DNA from 2 places in the Kitasatospora sp. NPDC058965 genome. Region 1 is predicted to be linked to the other one. Evidence: riboswitches for the same ligand, from Rfam matches in the RefSeq annotation. Region 1 holds a riboswitch; the other holds the start of a gene.
What was found. A riboswitch is a leader RNA that binds a small molecule or an ion and turns the genes downstream of it on or off. The one in region 1 is predicted to bind thiamine pyrophosphate.
Positions count from the first base shown of each region.

Region 1 (7,473 bases):
GAGGTCCAGCGAGAGCTTGCGGACCACCTGGATGCCCGGGGTGACCAGGGTCCCGCGGCCGGTGACCACCCGGAAGCCGAGTCCCTCGCCGAGGCCCTCGGTGCGGTGCTTCGAACCGGAGATGATGAGCGCCTCGTTGGGCTCCGCCACCCGCCAGCAGAGTTTGAAGACGATGACGATCAGAAGCAGTGCTGCCGCGGCGACACCCGCGATCGTGCCGATCAACACCGGCGGTTCCCCCTTCAGGGCACACCGATCCCGTGGCTGCGCTCGGTTGTGCAGGGATGCGCGGAAGCCGGTGGCGACAGGTGATTCTGCGCCCGATCACGCCGGTTGAAAAGAGCGGCGCGCGGCTCTTCCGGGGCTGGGACAGGACCGGGACGAGACCGCGACCTGACGCAGTCCGTGACGCCCGGTCAGCCGTGCAGCGGCGCCACGTAGACCGTGCGCGGCGGCTGGTACTCGACCACCACCACCTGGGTGCCGACCGGCAGCGGCTCGCCCGGCACCGCCGGGTAGGCCAGGAAGGCCTCGCTGCCGACCCGTTCCGGCACGTGCACCAGGACCTCGCCGACCAGCCCCGGGCCGACCTTCCCGGTGACCCGCCCGGTGTACCCGATCATCGCGCTCCCCCGTCCGCTCCGTCCGCGTCCAGTCTGCCCCAGCGCCCGCGGTGCGGACCCCTACTGGACCGGGCGCAGACCTGCGGCTACCGTGTTCACGTCTTTGGGCAGGCAAGTCCGCCTGCCAACGGGAGCTCGGAGCACCGGGCTGAGAGGGCACTGAAAGGTCACGCCGACGGGCGTGCCGAGGGCTGTGCCGACCGCAGGAACCTGGACCGGGTAATGCCGGCGTAGGGAGTAGAAGGTCAGATGACCACGTTCGATGACGCACGTCCGGCCACGGTCGAGTCCGCGGCCACCGGGTACCCGACCCCGGCCTGGCGCAAGGCCTACGTCGAGGGTTCCCGGCCCGACCTGCGGGTGCCGCTGCGCGAGGTGCAGCTCACCAACGGCCGCACCGTGCCGCTGTACGACACCTCCGGCCCGTACACCGACCCCTCCTACGAGCCCGACGTGCGCCGCGGCCTGCCCGCGCTGCGCGACCCGTGGATCCGCCAGCGCGGCGACGTCGAGGAGTACGACGGCCGCGAGGCGCGCCCCGAGGACGACGGGATCAAGCACACCGCGCCGCGCGGGGGCAACCTGCGCAACCTGGACGCCGTCTTCCCCGGCCGCCCGCGCCGCCCGCTGCGGGCCCGCGACGGGGTGGCGGTCACCCAGCTCGCCTACGCCAAGCAGGGCGTGGTCACCCCCGAGATGGAGTTCGTGGCCCTGCGCGAAGGCCTGGCACCGGAGTTCGTCCGGGACGAGGTGGCCCGCGGCTGCGCCGTGATCCCGGTCAACGTCAACCACCCGGAGGTGGAGCCGGCCATCATCGGCACCAACTTCCTGGTCAAGATCAACGCCAACATCGGCAACTCCGCGGTGACCTCCTCGATCGAGGAGGAGGTGGAGAAGATGACCTGGGCCACCCGCTGGGGCGCCGACACGGTGATGGACCTCTCCACCGGCCGCAACATCCACACCACCCGCGAGTGGATCCTGCGCAACTCCCCGGTCCCGATCGGCACCGTCCCGCTCTACCAGGCGCTGGAGAAGGTGGACGGCCGGGCCGAGGAGCTGAGCTGGGAGGTCTACCGGGACACCGTCATCGAGCAGTGCGAGCAGGGCGTCGACTACATGACGGTGCACGCCGGCGTGCTGCTGCGCTACGTCCCGCTGACGGCCCGTCGCAAGACCGGCATCGTCTCGCGCGGCGGCTCGATCATGGCCGCCTGGTGCCTGGCGCACCACCAGGAGAACTTCCTCTACACCAACTTCGAGGAGCTCTGCGACATCCTGCGCGCCTACGACGTCACCTTCTCCCTCGGTGACGGCCTGCGCCCGGGCTCGATCGCGGACGCCAACGACGAGGCGCAGTTCGCCGAGCTGCAGACCCTGGGCGAGCTGGGCCGGATCGCCCGCGCCAAGGACGTGCAGGTGATGATCGAGGGCCCGGGCCACGTCCCGATGCACAAGATCAAGGAGAACATGGATCTCCAGAAGGAGATCTGCGACGAGGCGCCGTTCTACACCCTCGGCCCGCTCACCACGGACGTGGCCCCCGGCTACGACCACATCACCTCGGGCATCGGCGCCGCGATGATCGCCTGGTGGGGCACCGCGATGCTCTGCTACGTCACCCCCAAGGAGCACCTGGGCCTGCCCAACCGGGACGACGTGAAGACCGGCGTGATCACCTACAAGATCGCCGCCCACGCCGCCGACCTGGCCAAGGGCCACCCCGGCGCCCAGGCCTGGGACGACGCCCTCTCCGACGCCCGCTTCGAGTTCCGCTGGGAGGACCAGTTCAACCTGGCCCTCGACCCGGAGACGGCCCGCGACTTCCACGACGAGACGCTGCCGGCGGAGCCCGCGAAGACGGCCCACTTCTGCTCGATGTGCGGGCCGAAGTTCTGCTCGATGAAGATCAGCAAATCCATCAATGAGAAGTTCGGCAACGGTGCTGCCTCGCCGGAGTACGACGAGGCCGCTGTCGAGGGCATGAAGGCCATGTCCGAGGAGTTCAAGGCCCAAGGCAACAAGGTCTACCTGCCGATGGCGGACTGACCAGACCCGCCGTCCGTCCGGGCCGGGAGCACCGTCCTGCTCCCGGTCTCGGAGGCGTGTGCACGGCTGCCCTGGGAGGCAGGAGGGGGGCTTCCAAGCGCAGCACGGGCTTACTGGTATGCATTCCGTCATGACCCAGCAGAACCAGGCTGCACCGGACGTCGCCGGGTGGGCGACCACCTGCCGCGCCATCACCAGCGACGTGCTGGCGGCCCTAGGCCTGCCCCAGGACCTTGTGCAGACCGATCCGGGCAGGGCGATGCGCCTCATCGAGGAACAACTCGCCGAGCGCGCGGCTGATCCCCATCTGCAGACCGAGCAGGACCGGATCTTCAACTCCCAGGTGATCATGGGGTTCACCGCCGAGTTCCTGATCAGCGTGCACGGAGCTCGGTGGGACTGGATGATCGACGCATCGTCACCCTTGGGCGGTCGCTGGGTCATCACGAGCTTCGCCCACCCGCTGGGCCAGGAGACGGTTCCGGTGGATGTTCCCGGACTCGCGTACGAGGCTGCGACCAGCGGGGACCCGAGCCTCGTGGACGTGATCAATCAGGCGGAGCGGCTCTCCATGATTCGGGTGTTGCGCTGATCGGCGGCTGACCTCGGGCGAAAGGCGGGTGACGTGCCGGTCAGAGAGACCTGTTGTCCTGCTTCTCAGGCTGAAGCGGTTGAGCCCTTCCTCGGTCCTCGGGGAAGGCTCGTGTCCTGTGCGGCTCACTCGTCCTGGAAGGCCTCCGCCGCCGCCGACTACCGGATGACCGGCCCCTGCCCGGATCGCCAGTCGTTGATCCGCTTGCGGATGCTCGGGACCATGGGCAAGCCGTCCACGTCACGCGGGTCGAACCAGGCAACCTCGAACGACTCGTCGGATACGCGCAGTTCGCCGCTGACGGGTCGGGCGAGCAGGCAGATGGAGAACTCCTGGCGCACTTCACCGTCGTCGTAGGCGAAGACGTGGCCGGGGTTGGTGTAGGTCCCCACGATGCCGGTGATCTCCACCTGGACGCCGGTCTCCTCGAAGGTCTCCCGGATACCGCACCCCGCGAGCGATTCGCCCAGCTCCATCTTCCCGCCAGGTAGCGCCCACATCCCGTTGTCGGTGCGCCGCTGGAGCAGGATGCGGCCGGACTCGTCCACGACGACCACCGAGGCGGCTGGAACGAGGCTGTTGGGCTTCGGTGCGTTCGGATCGTCCTCATAGTCACGCCTGGCCATGATCGGCTACCTCCCAGATGTTGCGCCCGCGACTCCAGAGCTCTTCGACGTGATCGGCGAACCGGTCGAACATGCCGTCGTCTTGGGCGCGCCTCAAGTGCATCATCGGCGAGTCATGGCCGACCCTGCGGGCAAGGATCGGCGTCACGATCATCTCGTCATCGAAGCGGAACACGGACAGGTTGACGTGACCGGTCTCGAACCGGCCCTCGATGTCCCCGACATCCCGAAGCCGTTGTAGCTCACTCATCGTCACGGCGATGCGGGTGGACAGCGTGAGCGGGACGCCTTCTTCGGCCTCGCGGGCCCGGGTGACCGGGCTGTCCGGGTCGCCGATCAGGAACCTGACCCGGCACCCGGTCTGAGCCTTCCGGCGGAGTGCGCCGGCCAGGTTCGCCTGCTCCAGCCACAGGAAGTAGTTGGTGTATCCCGCGAAGGTCAGCTCGCGCTGCGCTTTGGTGATGAGCGACCGCCAGAGCGAGGCGGGCGCCGCTGATCGGTAGGGGAACACCTGGATGACCTCACGGTCAGGTCCTGTCTTGAGCGCCGAACGGACGGCAGTTGGCCACAACGTGGATTCCTCCTCTCCCAGCGCCTCGCAGGCCGCCCATCGGTGTCGAGCGTGGGGGATGCGGGTGGGGTAGGCGATCCATCGGCCAACCGTCTTGGCGTCGACGCCACATGCCTCTGCGAGCTGCGCTTCGGTCATCTTGGCATTCGCCATCGCACGGCGGAGAGCGTGATTCATAGTTCACCTCTTGAGCCCGTAGAGGACGGGACGAACCGTATCGGTGAAGCGTCCCAAACGTCCCACAAACGCGGTAGGAACGCCCCGACGTGCAGCGGGAGCATCAGAGCGTGACAGAGCTTCGGCTCTCCGTGATCACGGATCACGTCCAACGCGCTCGAAAGGGGGCTCCGCCATGTCTGACACTGCATCATTCCCGGTTCCGCAGGAGTGGGATGTTGAGCCGGACCCGTTGGCTGTTCCGGCAGCCCGTCGGCTGGTGGTCGATATCGCGCGGTGCTGGCGCGTGCCGCTGTCGGACGACGCGTTGCGGGACGTCGAGTTGTGCACGAGCGAGCTGTTGGCGAACGCCATGGAGCACAGGAAGGCTCGGTGCAAGGTGACGGTGCGTTGGACGGGAATCCGCCTGCGGGTGGAGGTCGCGGACACCAGGCTCCGGCTCCCGAACCCGGACTCGGCGCAGGACACCGTGACGGGTGGTCGGGGCCTGATGCTGGTCGCGGGACTGTCCCACTCGTGGGGATGGGAGCCCGTCGGGGCCGGAAAGGTCGTGTGGTTTGAGACCGCAGCCGACCAGCTGGTGACGGGAGACGCGCGACTCGCGGTGCTCGTCCACGCCGCACAGGCCCGGGCTGACCCGCTCGTGCAGACAGCCTGATCACCCCTCAGCTCCACCTGGCCGCGCTGGGGAATCGTGGTCAGGTGGCCGGGCGGCACCGGCCGTTCACCCCCTTGTGGTCGGTGCCGCTCTTCGCTCCATAACCCGGTGCTCGGAAGCACAGGGTGATTGCCCTCAGATCTTCCGCCCAGTGGTGGGCGGGAGCAGACAAGGAAGGAGCACCACGTGGACGACACCACGAAGAAGCCGCTGATGAAGGCGAGCGGGCTGCTGATCGCGGTCGAGGAGCTGACCGCCGTCCAGGACAGGTACGACAGCCTCCGCTCCGACAACGCCGGCTCCTCCGGCGACTCGCCGTGGCCCGGTGGTGACGGCAACCTGACCGACGTCGAGTAGGACTCGGTCACCCCAGGGGCGGGGACTCGCGCACTGAGCGGGTTCCTGCCCCGTGCCCAGCACTCTCCTACGGAGGTAGCAGTGGAACACCGGTTGGTCACCGCCATCGAGACGGCCCTGAGCTGGGACGGCTCCGAACCGATCGGGACCGGCTTCGCGCTCGGCCGGATCGAGGATGATGCGCTTCTGTCGCGCATCCTCACCCCGAACAAACTCCTCGACATCGCCATGCGGCGCAGCCTCAACCGGCCGCAGTTCCGGGCCTTCCAGAACGGCGAGGAAGTCCACCCGGCCGTCTACTTCACCGACATCGTCAGCCCGCGCGGACAGTCCATCCCGATGGCCAACATGCACCGCCTCGGTGACCTGCTCCGGCAGGGGGCGACGCTGATCATGGACCAGGTCAACGTTTTCGACCCCACGATGGAAGTCACCTGCCGCGCCTTGCAGTGGTGGGCACGCGAGCGGGTGCAGGTGAACGCCTACCTCACCACGAACGACGCCGCCGGCTTCCCGCTGCACTGGGACGACCACGACGTGATCGTGGTTCAGCTCTCCGGGGAGAAGGACTGGGAGGTCCGCGCCACCTCCCGCACAGCGCCCATGTACCGAGACGCCGACCCCAACAACATCCCCAGCGACACCGTGATCTTCAACGGCACGCTCCAAGCGGGCGACGTCATGCACATCCCGCGCGGCCACTGGCACCAAGCCACTCGCACCCGGAGCGGCACGGGCCACAGCCTCCACGTCACCTTCGGCATCACCAAGCGCTCGGGCGCCTCCTGGATGGCCTGGCTGGGCGACTGGTGCCGCGAGCAGGAGATCTTCCGGCGCGACCTCGACCGCACCGGCGCCGACGTCACGCCATTGCTCGAAGCCGCCACCCGACTCGTCGGCCGACGCGGTCCGGAGGACTTCCTGACCGCCTACGAGCAGCAGACCGCCCCCGGCCGGCAGGTGCCGTTCCTGGAGATCTTCGGCGGGCTCGACGCCGTGGTGTGCACCACCCACTTCGCGCCCCGGATCACCGAGCGCGGAGACACCGTGGGCGTCAGGGCGGCCGGGAAGCAGCTCACCTTCGCCGCCAAGGCGCTGCCTGCCCTGCGACTACTCCTCAGCGGCCGACCCGTCGCGCTCGAACAGGCGGCGGCGGCCGTCGGCGACGAGGTCCACGAAGTGGCCGACATCCTGATCAAGGAGGACCTGTGCACACCGCTGACCGACGAGTTGTCCTCGGGCTACACCGGTCTCGTCACCGCCGCGACGTCCTGACCGGCGCTCTGGACCTCGGCGTCACCGCGATCGACACCGCCTCGAACTACCTCCATCACCGATCCCACCACGTCCTCGGCGAGGTGGCTGGTGACCTGCTTCCGAAGTTCTCGATCTCCACCAAGGTCGGCTACTTCGAGGACGAGCACAGCCTCTCCCCGGCGCGGCTCCGGGGCGCTGTTGAGAAGACGGTGAACGACCTCGGCCGCGAACCGGACGCGCTCCTGCTGCACAACCCGGAGCACTCCGCCCCGAACGCCGAGGTCCTGTGGCAGGCATGCGCGGTCCTGGCCGGCGCGGCGGAGAAGGGGCGGTGCGGTGCCTGGGGGATCTCCACCTGGGACCCGCGCCCGCTGGTCGGCCTCGACGTGCCCCGCCCGGACATCCTCATGGTCCGCTCGGGCCTCCTTGTCAGCAGCGGCGTCCTCGACGCCGCCGAAGCGCTGGTGACTGCGTGGAGGCCGACCCGAGTACGGGGGATGAGCCCCTTCGGCGGCAGTGTCACCGACCCCGTGTGGCAGAAGTTCGACCCGAGGATGTTCCTG
Region 1 is NZ_JBHYKG010000297.1:1,393-8,865, forward strand. Features, by position in the region: gene ACFW1A_RS32940 (SPFH domain-containing protein) at 1-228, opposite strand, end outside; gene ACFW1A_RS32945 (hypothetical protein) at 417-623, opposite strand; TPP riboswitch at 741-878, shown strand; gene thiC (phosphomethylpyrimidine synthase ThiC) at 873-2,672, shown strand; gene ACFW1A_RS32955 (hypothetical protein) at 2,803-3,264, shown strand; gene ACFW1A_RS32960 (NUDIX domain-containing protein) at 3,423-3,890, opposite strand; gene ACFW1A_RS32965 (DUF5919 domain-containing protein) at 3,877-4,599, opposite strand; gene ACFW1A_RS32970 (ATP-binding protein) at 4,814-5,296, shown strand; gene ACFW1A_RS32975 (hypothetical protein) at 5,483-5,653, shown strand; gene ACFW1A_RS32980 (JmjC domain-containing protein) at 5,735-6,928, shown strand; gene ACFW1A_RS32985 (aldo/keto reductase) at 6,862-7,473, shown strand, end outside.

Region 2 (7,473 bases), on a different contig from region 1:
CGGCACCGGCAGGTCGTCCTGGCCCAGGTGCAGCACCTGGGGCCGGGCCGCGTGCGCCACGTCCGCCCGGTCGTTGACCGCGAAGAGCTTGCCGTGCCGGGCCGCCGCGTCCGCGAACAGCTCCAGGTACTCCAGCTCCTGCTTGGCCTCCAGGTTCTTGTCGCGCAGCTGCACGATGTCGACGCCGCCGGCCAGCACCGCGTCCAGGAACTCGGGCAGGTCGCCCTGCTCGCGGCGGGCGTCGGTGCACAGGTAGAGCCTGGCCGCGGCCAGCTTCGCCCGGTACGCGGCGCCGGCGGTCACAGGGAGAGCGCCTGGGCGCGGCGCTTCACCTCGGTGCCGCGGTTCTCGCGCAGGGCCTGGATCGGGCTGCCGGGCAACGACGGGTCATCGGTGAAGAGCCACTCCAGGATCTCCTCGTCGGTGAACCGGCCGTCCCGCAGCACGGTCAGGGTGCCGGCCAGGTGCTTGACCAGGCCGTCGTCCTCGATGAAGGCGGCCGGCACCTGCAGCGCGTTGTTGGGACCGCGGCGCACCGCGATCAGCTTGTGGTCCTTGACCATCTGACGCACCTCGGTGACCAGCACCCCCCAGCGCTCCGAGATGTCGGGCAGGTAGGCCCAGTCCGTGACCAGGGCTTCAATGGTGGATTCCGTCTCGCTACTCACGGGACCAGCCTGCCACCTGTCAGGCCCGGCGCGCACCCACCGCCGACTTCAGGGGCACCTCCGGGTCCGCGGCCGCGGCCGGATCGAGCTGCGGGCGCTGCTCGACCAGGCGCCGGCCCTGGGCCAGGTCGCGCGGGCGGTCCACGGTGAGCAGCGCGGTGAGGGCGCCGTCGCGCAGCCACAGCGCGCTCCACTGCGGGTCCTCGGGCGAACCGCGCCACACCAGCTCGTCGCCGGCGGCGTGCCGGCCGGCGTACTGCACCATGCGGCCGAACTGCTCGGACCAGAAGTAGGGGACCGGGTCGTAGGGCAGGTCCGTGCCGAGCACCGCCGCGGCCGCCGCGCGGCCGGAGTGCAGCGCGTGGTCCCAGTGCTGGACGGTGATCCGTCCGCCGAACCGGGCCGAGGGGTAGGAGGCGCAGTCGCCGGCCGCGTACACCCCGGGCAGCGAGGTGCGCAGCCGGTCGTCGGTGACGACGGCGCCGGTGGCGTCCAGCTCCACCGGACCGCCGGCCAGCCAGCCGGTGTCGGGGCGGGCGCCGATGCCGACCACCACCTGGTCGGCGGGCACCGCGGTGCCGTCGGCCAGCCGCACCGCGCCGGGCTCCACGGCGGCGACCCGGGCGCCGAGCCGCAGCCGGACCCCGGCCTCGGCGTACCAGCGCTCCATCGGGGCGGTCAGCTCCGGCGGCAGGGCGTCGGCCAGCGGGGCCGCGGCGGCCTCCAGCACGGTCACCTCGCAGCCCAGCTGCCGGGCCGCGGTCGCGGTCTCGGCACCGATCCAGCCGGCCCCGACCAGCACCAGGTGCTGACCGGGGGTGAGCACCTGACGCAGTGCCAGCGCGTCGTCCAGGGTGCGCAGCAGCCGCTCGTTCCCCGCGCCGGGCAGCGGCACGGCCCTGGCCCCGGTGGCGAGCACCAAGTGGTCGTAGCGCAGCTCGCCGGCGTCGGTCGCCAGCACCCCCGCGGCCAGCCCGGTCGCGGTGCGGCCGAGCGCCAGGTCCACGCCCAGCTCCGCCCAGTCCAGCTCGAAGGCGGTCCGGTCCGCCTTGCCCAGCAGCACGTCCTTGGAGAGCGGCGGGCGGTCGTACGGCAGGTGCTGCTCCGCCCCCACCAGGGTCACCGCCCCCGACCAGCCCCCCTCGCGCAGCGCCACCGCGCACTGCGCCCCGGCCATCCCCGCCCCGACGATCACCACACGCTCATCAGCCACCGGCCCACTGTAGCGGCGGGCGTCCCACCCCATGGGCGGTCGCTTCAACGCGGTGCGGGACCGGCGTTATGGTGGGGGCATCCTCACGGGAGCCCGGCGCACCGGGCTGAGAGGCGGGCTGCGCGGCCTGCGACCGTCCGAACCTGATCCGGGTCATTCCGGCGAAGGGAGAACCGTTCTCTTGACGCGCTTGGAAGACGGTGCGCGAACCGACGTCCTGGTCGTGGGCGGCGGCATCATCGGGCTCGCGGTGGCCTGGCGGGCCCGCCAGCGGGGCCTGGCCGTCACCGTGCTCGACCCGCGGCCCGGCGGCGGGGCGGCCCTGGTCGCCGCCGGCATGCTGGCCCCGGTCACCGAACTGCAGTACGGCGAGGAGCCGCTGCTGCACCTCGGGATCGCCTCCAACCGGCGGTACGCCGAGTTCGCCGCCGAGCTGGCGGCCGCCACCGGCCTGGAGACCGGCTACCGCGCCACCGGCACCCTGGCCGTCGCGCTGGACGCCGACGACAAGGCCGAGCTGGGCGAGCTGCACGCGTTCCACCAGCGGCTCGGCCTGGACTCGACCTGGGTCACCGGCCGCGAGGCCCGCAAGCTCGAACCGATGCTGGCCCCCGGCGTCCGCGGCGGCCTGCACGTGGCCGACGACCACCAGGTGGACGGCCGCCGGCTGCTGACCGCGCTGCTGCGGGCCTGCGAGCGGGCCGGCGTCGTGCTGCACCGCGCCGAGGCCGCCGAGCTGCTGGTCGAGCACGACCGGGCGGTCGGGGTGCGCACCGGCACCGGCGAGCGGGTGACGGCCGGTCGGACCGTGCTGGCGGCCGGCTGCCGCAGCCACCGGCTGCCCGGCCTGCCGGACGGGGTGCTGCCGCCGGTCCGCCCGGTCAAGGGGCAGATCCTGCGGCTGCGGATCCCCGCGCCGTACCGCCCGTTCCTGTCCCGCAACGTGCGCGCCGTGGTCCGCGGCGCCCACCTGTACCTGGTCCCGCGCGCCGACGGCGAGCTGGTGGTCGGCGCCACCAGCGAGGAGCAGGGCTACGACACCACGGTCACCGCCGGCGGCGTCTACGAGCTGCTGCGCGACGCGCACGAGCTGGTCCCCGGGATCACCGAGCTGCCGCTGGTGGAGACCGGCGCCGGCCTGCGCCCGGGCTCGCCGGACAACGCCCCGCTGCTCGGCCCGACCGCGCTGCCCGGCCTGGTCGCCGCCACCGGCCACTACCGCAACGGCGTGCTGCTCACCCCGGTCACCGCCGACCTGCTCGCCGAGTACCTGGCCACCGGCACCGTCCCCGCCCTCGCCGCCCCCTTCTCCCCCAGCCGCTTCGCCAGGAGCTCCGCATGAACCAGATCCCGCTGACCGTCAACGGCGAGCCGCGCGAGCTCGCCGGACCCGCCACCCTCGCCGACCTGGTCGCCGAGCTGACCCGGGCCGCCGCCGGGGTGGCCGCCGCGGTCAACGAGACCGTGGTGCCGCGCGGCGCCTGGTCCGACACCCGCCTCGCCGCCGGCGACCGGGTCGAGATCCTCACCGCCGTCCAGGGGGGCTGAGCCGTGGCCGACGACCTCTTCCACCTCGGCGGCACCGCCTTCACCTCCCGCCTGATCATGGGCACCGGCGGCGCGCCCAGCCTGGACGTGCTGGAGCAGGCGCTGCGGGTCTCCGGGACCGAGCTGACCACCGTCGCGATGCGCCGGGTCGCCCCGGACACCCAGGGCTCGGTGCTGGACGTGCTGGTCCGCAACGGGATCCGGGTGCTGCCCAACACGGCCGGCTGCTTCACGGCCGGCGAGGCGGTGCTGACCGCCCGACTGGCCCGCGAGGCGCTGGGCACCGACTGGGTCAAGCTGGAGGTCATCGCCGACGAGCGGACCCTGCTGCCGGACCCGATCGAACTGCTGGACGCCGCCGAGACGCTGGTGGACGACGGCTTCACCGTGCTGCCCTACACCAACGACGACCCGGTGCTGGCCCGCAAGCTGGAGGACGTGGGCTGTGCGGCGATCATGCCGCTCGGCTCGCCGATCGGCTCCGGGCTGGGCATCCGCAACCCGCACAACTTCCAGCTGATCGTCGAGGGCGCCGGTGTCCCGGTGATCCTGGACGCCGGCGCGGGCACCGCCTCCGACGTGGCGCTGGCGATGGAACTGGGCTGCTCCGCGGTGATGCTGGCCTCGGCCGTCACCCGGGCGCAGGAGCCGGTGCTGATGGCGGACGCGATGCGCCGGGCCTGCGAGGCCGGCCGGCTGGCGCACCGGGCCGGCCGGATCCCGCGCCGGTTCCACGCCGAGGCCTCCTCGGCGATGGCCGGCCGGGCCGACCTCGACCACCGCGAGCGCCCCGCCTTCTGACGGCCCGTACGGCGGGCGGGGTACGGAACCAGGACGTGGTCGACACCCAACCGTGCCCTGCCCGCCCCTACACTCCTACGGTGGACACGACGTTGAACGACCCCCTGATCGGCGCGCTGCTCGACGGCCGCTACCGGGTCGAGGCGCGGATCGCGGTGGGCGGCATGGCCACCGTCTACCGCGGCACCGACACCCGGCTGGACCGGGTGCTGGCGCTCAAGGTGATGCACCGGGCGCTGGCCGGCGACGACGGGTTCACCGACCGCTTCATCCGCGAGGCCAAGGCCGTGGCCAGGCTCTCGCACCCCAACGTGGTCAACGTCTTCGACCAGGGCGCGGACGGCGGCGTGGTCTTCCTGGCCATGGAGTACGTGCCCGGGCGGACCCTGCGCGACCTGCTCGGCGACCGCGGCGCGCTCTCGGTGCGGGCGGCGCTGGACGTGCTGGAGCCGGTGCTGGCCGCGCTCGGCGCCGCGCACCGGGCCGGCCTGGTGCACCGGGACGTGAAGCCGGAGAACGTGCTGATCACCGACGGCGGCCTGGTCAAGGTCGCCGACTTCGGCCTGGTCCGCCAGCTCACCGGCGCCTCGGTGACCGACACCACCACGCCCGGTCAGATCATGGGCACCGTCTCGTACTTGGCGCCGGAGCAGATCCAGCCGCAGGACGGCACCGACCAGCGGGTGGACGTCTACGCGGCCGGGATCATGCTGTACGAGCTGCTGACCGGCAGCAAGCCCTACACCGGCGAGAACCCGCTGCAGGTGATCTACCGTCACCTCAACGAGGACGTGCCGGCCCCCTCGCTCGCCGTCCCCGGGCTGCCGCCGGAGCTGGACGCGATAGTGCGCGCCGCCACCGCCCGCGACCCGCAGGCCCGGCCGTGGGACGCGGTGGAACTGCTCGCCGCCCTGCAGCGGGCGCGCCGTCGGCTGACCCCGGCCCAACTCGACGCCGAGCCGCCCGCCGCCACCCGGCCGGCCCCGCGGTTCGGCACCAGCGAGCCCACCTCGGTGCTGTCCGGCCCGCCGCCGGAGCGCACCAGCGTGCTGCCGCAGCCGCTGCTGCCGCCGACCCGCCCGTACCACGAGCCGGAGCCGGTGCGCCCGGCCCGTCCGCCGCGCGCCCGGCGCCCGCGCCGCGGTCTGGTCTGGGGCGTGGTGCTGGCGGTGCTGGCCGCGGTGGTGGCCACCACCAGCTACCTGCTCTCCGGCGCGGTCTACACGACGGTGCCCGGCGTGCTGGGCCTCAGCCAGGCGCAGGCCCGCAGCACGCTGGACGGGGCCGGGTTGAGCGCCCGCTTCGTGCAGGCCTTCAGCGAGACCGTGCCGTCCGGCCAGGTGATCTCCACCGACCCGGCGGTGGGCCAGAAGGTGCAGAAGAGCGACGGGGTCAAGGTCACCCTCTCCAAGGGCCCGGAGCGGATCGCGGTGCCCGACGTCACCGGCAGGCCGCTGGACCAGGCCCGCGCCCAGCTCGGCGCGGCCCGGCTGACCCCCGGGACCACGACCGAGGACTTCAGCCCGACCGTGCCGCAGGGCTCGGTGATCTCCACCTCGCCGGCGCCGGGGCAGCCGCTGGCGCCGAACGCGCCGGTGGCCCTGGTGGTCTCCAAGGGCGCGGCGCCGGTCCCGGTGCCGGACGTCACCGGCAAGCCGATCGACCAGGCGCAGTCGCAGCTCACCGACGCGGGCTTCAAGGTGGCGCTGGCCACCGACCAGGCCTACTCGGACACCGCGCCGGCCGGTGCGGTCGCCGCCCAGGACGTGACCGGCACGGCCGCGCCCGGCAGCACCGTGACGCTGACCGTCTCCAAGGGCGCGCAGCCGGTCCCGGTGCCCGGCGTGACCGGGATGAGCGAGTCGGACGCGACCAAGGCGCTGACCACGGCCGGGTTCAAGGTGAAGACCAGCGGGCTGAACCTCTTCGGCCTCGGCTCGGTCTCCAGCCAGAACCCGCAGGCGGGGTCGACGGCGCCCAGGGGCAGCACGGTCACCATCAAGTTCTAGGGGCCGGGCGGGTCTCAGCCGAGCGGGCCGTCGCCCGGCTCCTCCTGGTAGGAGTACCGCTGCTCCTGCCACGGGTCGGCGCGGTTGTGGTAGCCGCGCTCCTCCCAGAAGCCGCGCCGGTCGGCGGTCATGTACTCCACCGCGCGGACCCACTTGGGGCCCTTCCAGGCGTACCGGCCCGGGACCACCAGGCGGACCGGGAAGCCGTGCTCCAGGGTCAGCGGGTCGCCGTCGTGGTGGGTCGCCAGGACGGTGCTCGGGTCGGCGAACTCGCCGAGCGTCAGGTTGGCGCTGTAGCCGTACTCGGCCCAGACCATCACGTGGGTGGTCCCGGGGGCCGGCGGCACCAGGTCGAGCACGGTGGCCGCGGCCACCCCGCTCCACTCGGCGTCCAGCATGGAGAACCGGGTCACGCAGTGGAAGTCGGCCCGGACCGTGGTCCGGGGCAGCCGGTGGAAGGCCTCGTGGTCCCAGCTGTGCTTCTCGCCGGAGGCGGTGGCGCCGAACACCTGGAGGTCCCAGCTGGCCGGCTTGAACCGGGGCACCGGGCCGTAGTGCAGCACCGGCCAGCCGCGCTGCAGCCGCTGGCCCGGGGGGAGCCTGGGGTCAGACTGGCCTGCTGCTGCTTCCTCGGACTGACCCATGGCTCCATGGTGACAGACGGCGGTCATCAGTCCGTGCGCGCCCCACTCCGGCACCGCACGCCCCACCGAATGCCTCAGCGACCCGCCATATGCCGAAAAAGTCTGCAAATCGGTCAAGCCGACACATAAACGAGTGAGCGTGAACTTACTGGAAATATCACCCGTAGCGGTGCCAGGATGCGTCCAACCAGAGCGTCCAGCGAGCCAGGAAAGGCACACCCCATGAAGGGCGACCCCGAGGTCATCGAGTTCCTCAACGAGCAGCTCACCGCCGAACTGACCGCGATCAACCAGTACTTCCTGCACGCGAAGATGCAGGAGAACTTCGGCTGGACCAAGCTCGCGAAGTACACCCGGCACGAGTCGTTCGACGAGATGAAGCACGCCGAGGTGCTGACCGACCGGATCCTGCTGCTCGACGGCCTGCCCAACTACCAGCGGCTCTTCCATGTCCGGATCGGCCAGACGGTCAAGGAGATGTTCGAGGCCGACCGGCAGGTGGAGGTCGAGGCGATCGACCGGCTGCGCCGCGGCATCGTGGTGATGCGGGCCAAGAACGACATCACCTCGGCCAACCTCTTCGAGTCGAT
Region 2 is NZ_JBHYKG010000133.1:14,351-21,823, reverse strand. Features, by position in the region: gene thiE (thiamine phosphate synthase) at 1-303, opposite strand, end outside; gene ACFW1A_RS21990 (Rv2175c family DNA-binding protein) at 300-668, opposite strand; gene ACFW1A_RS21985 (NAD(P)/FAD-dependent oxidoreductase) at 688-1,914, opposite strand; TPP riboswitch at 1,957-2,068, shown strand; gene thiO (glycine oxidase ThiO) at 2,063-3,223, shown strand; gene thiS (sulfur carrier protein ThiS) at 3,220-3,429, shown strand; gene ACFW1A_RS21970 (thiazole synthase) at 3,433-4,230, shown strand; gene pknB (Stk1 family PASTA domain-containing Ser/Thr kinase) at 4,311-6,239, shown strand; gene ACFW1A_RS21960 (sulfite oxidase-like oxidoreductase) at 6,254-6,883, opposite strand; gene bfr (bacterioferritin) at 7,106-7,473, shown strand, end outside.
Region 2: another riboswitch for thiamine pyrophosphate. It lies ahead of thiO (glycine oxidase ThiO); the one in region 1 lies ahead of thiC (phosphomethylpyrimidine synthase ThiC).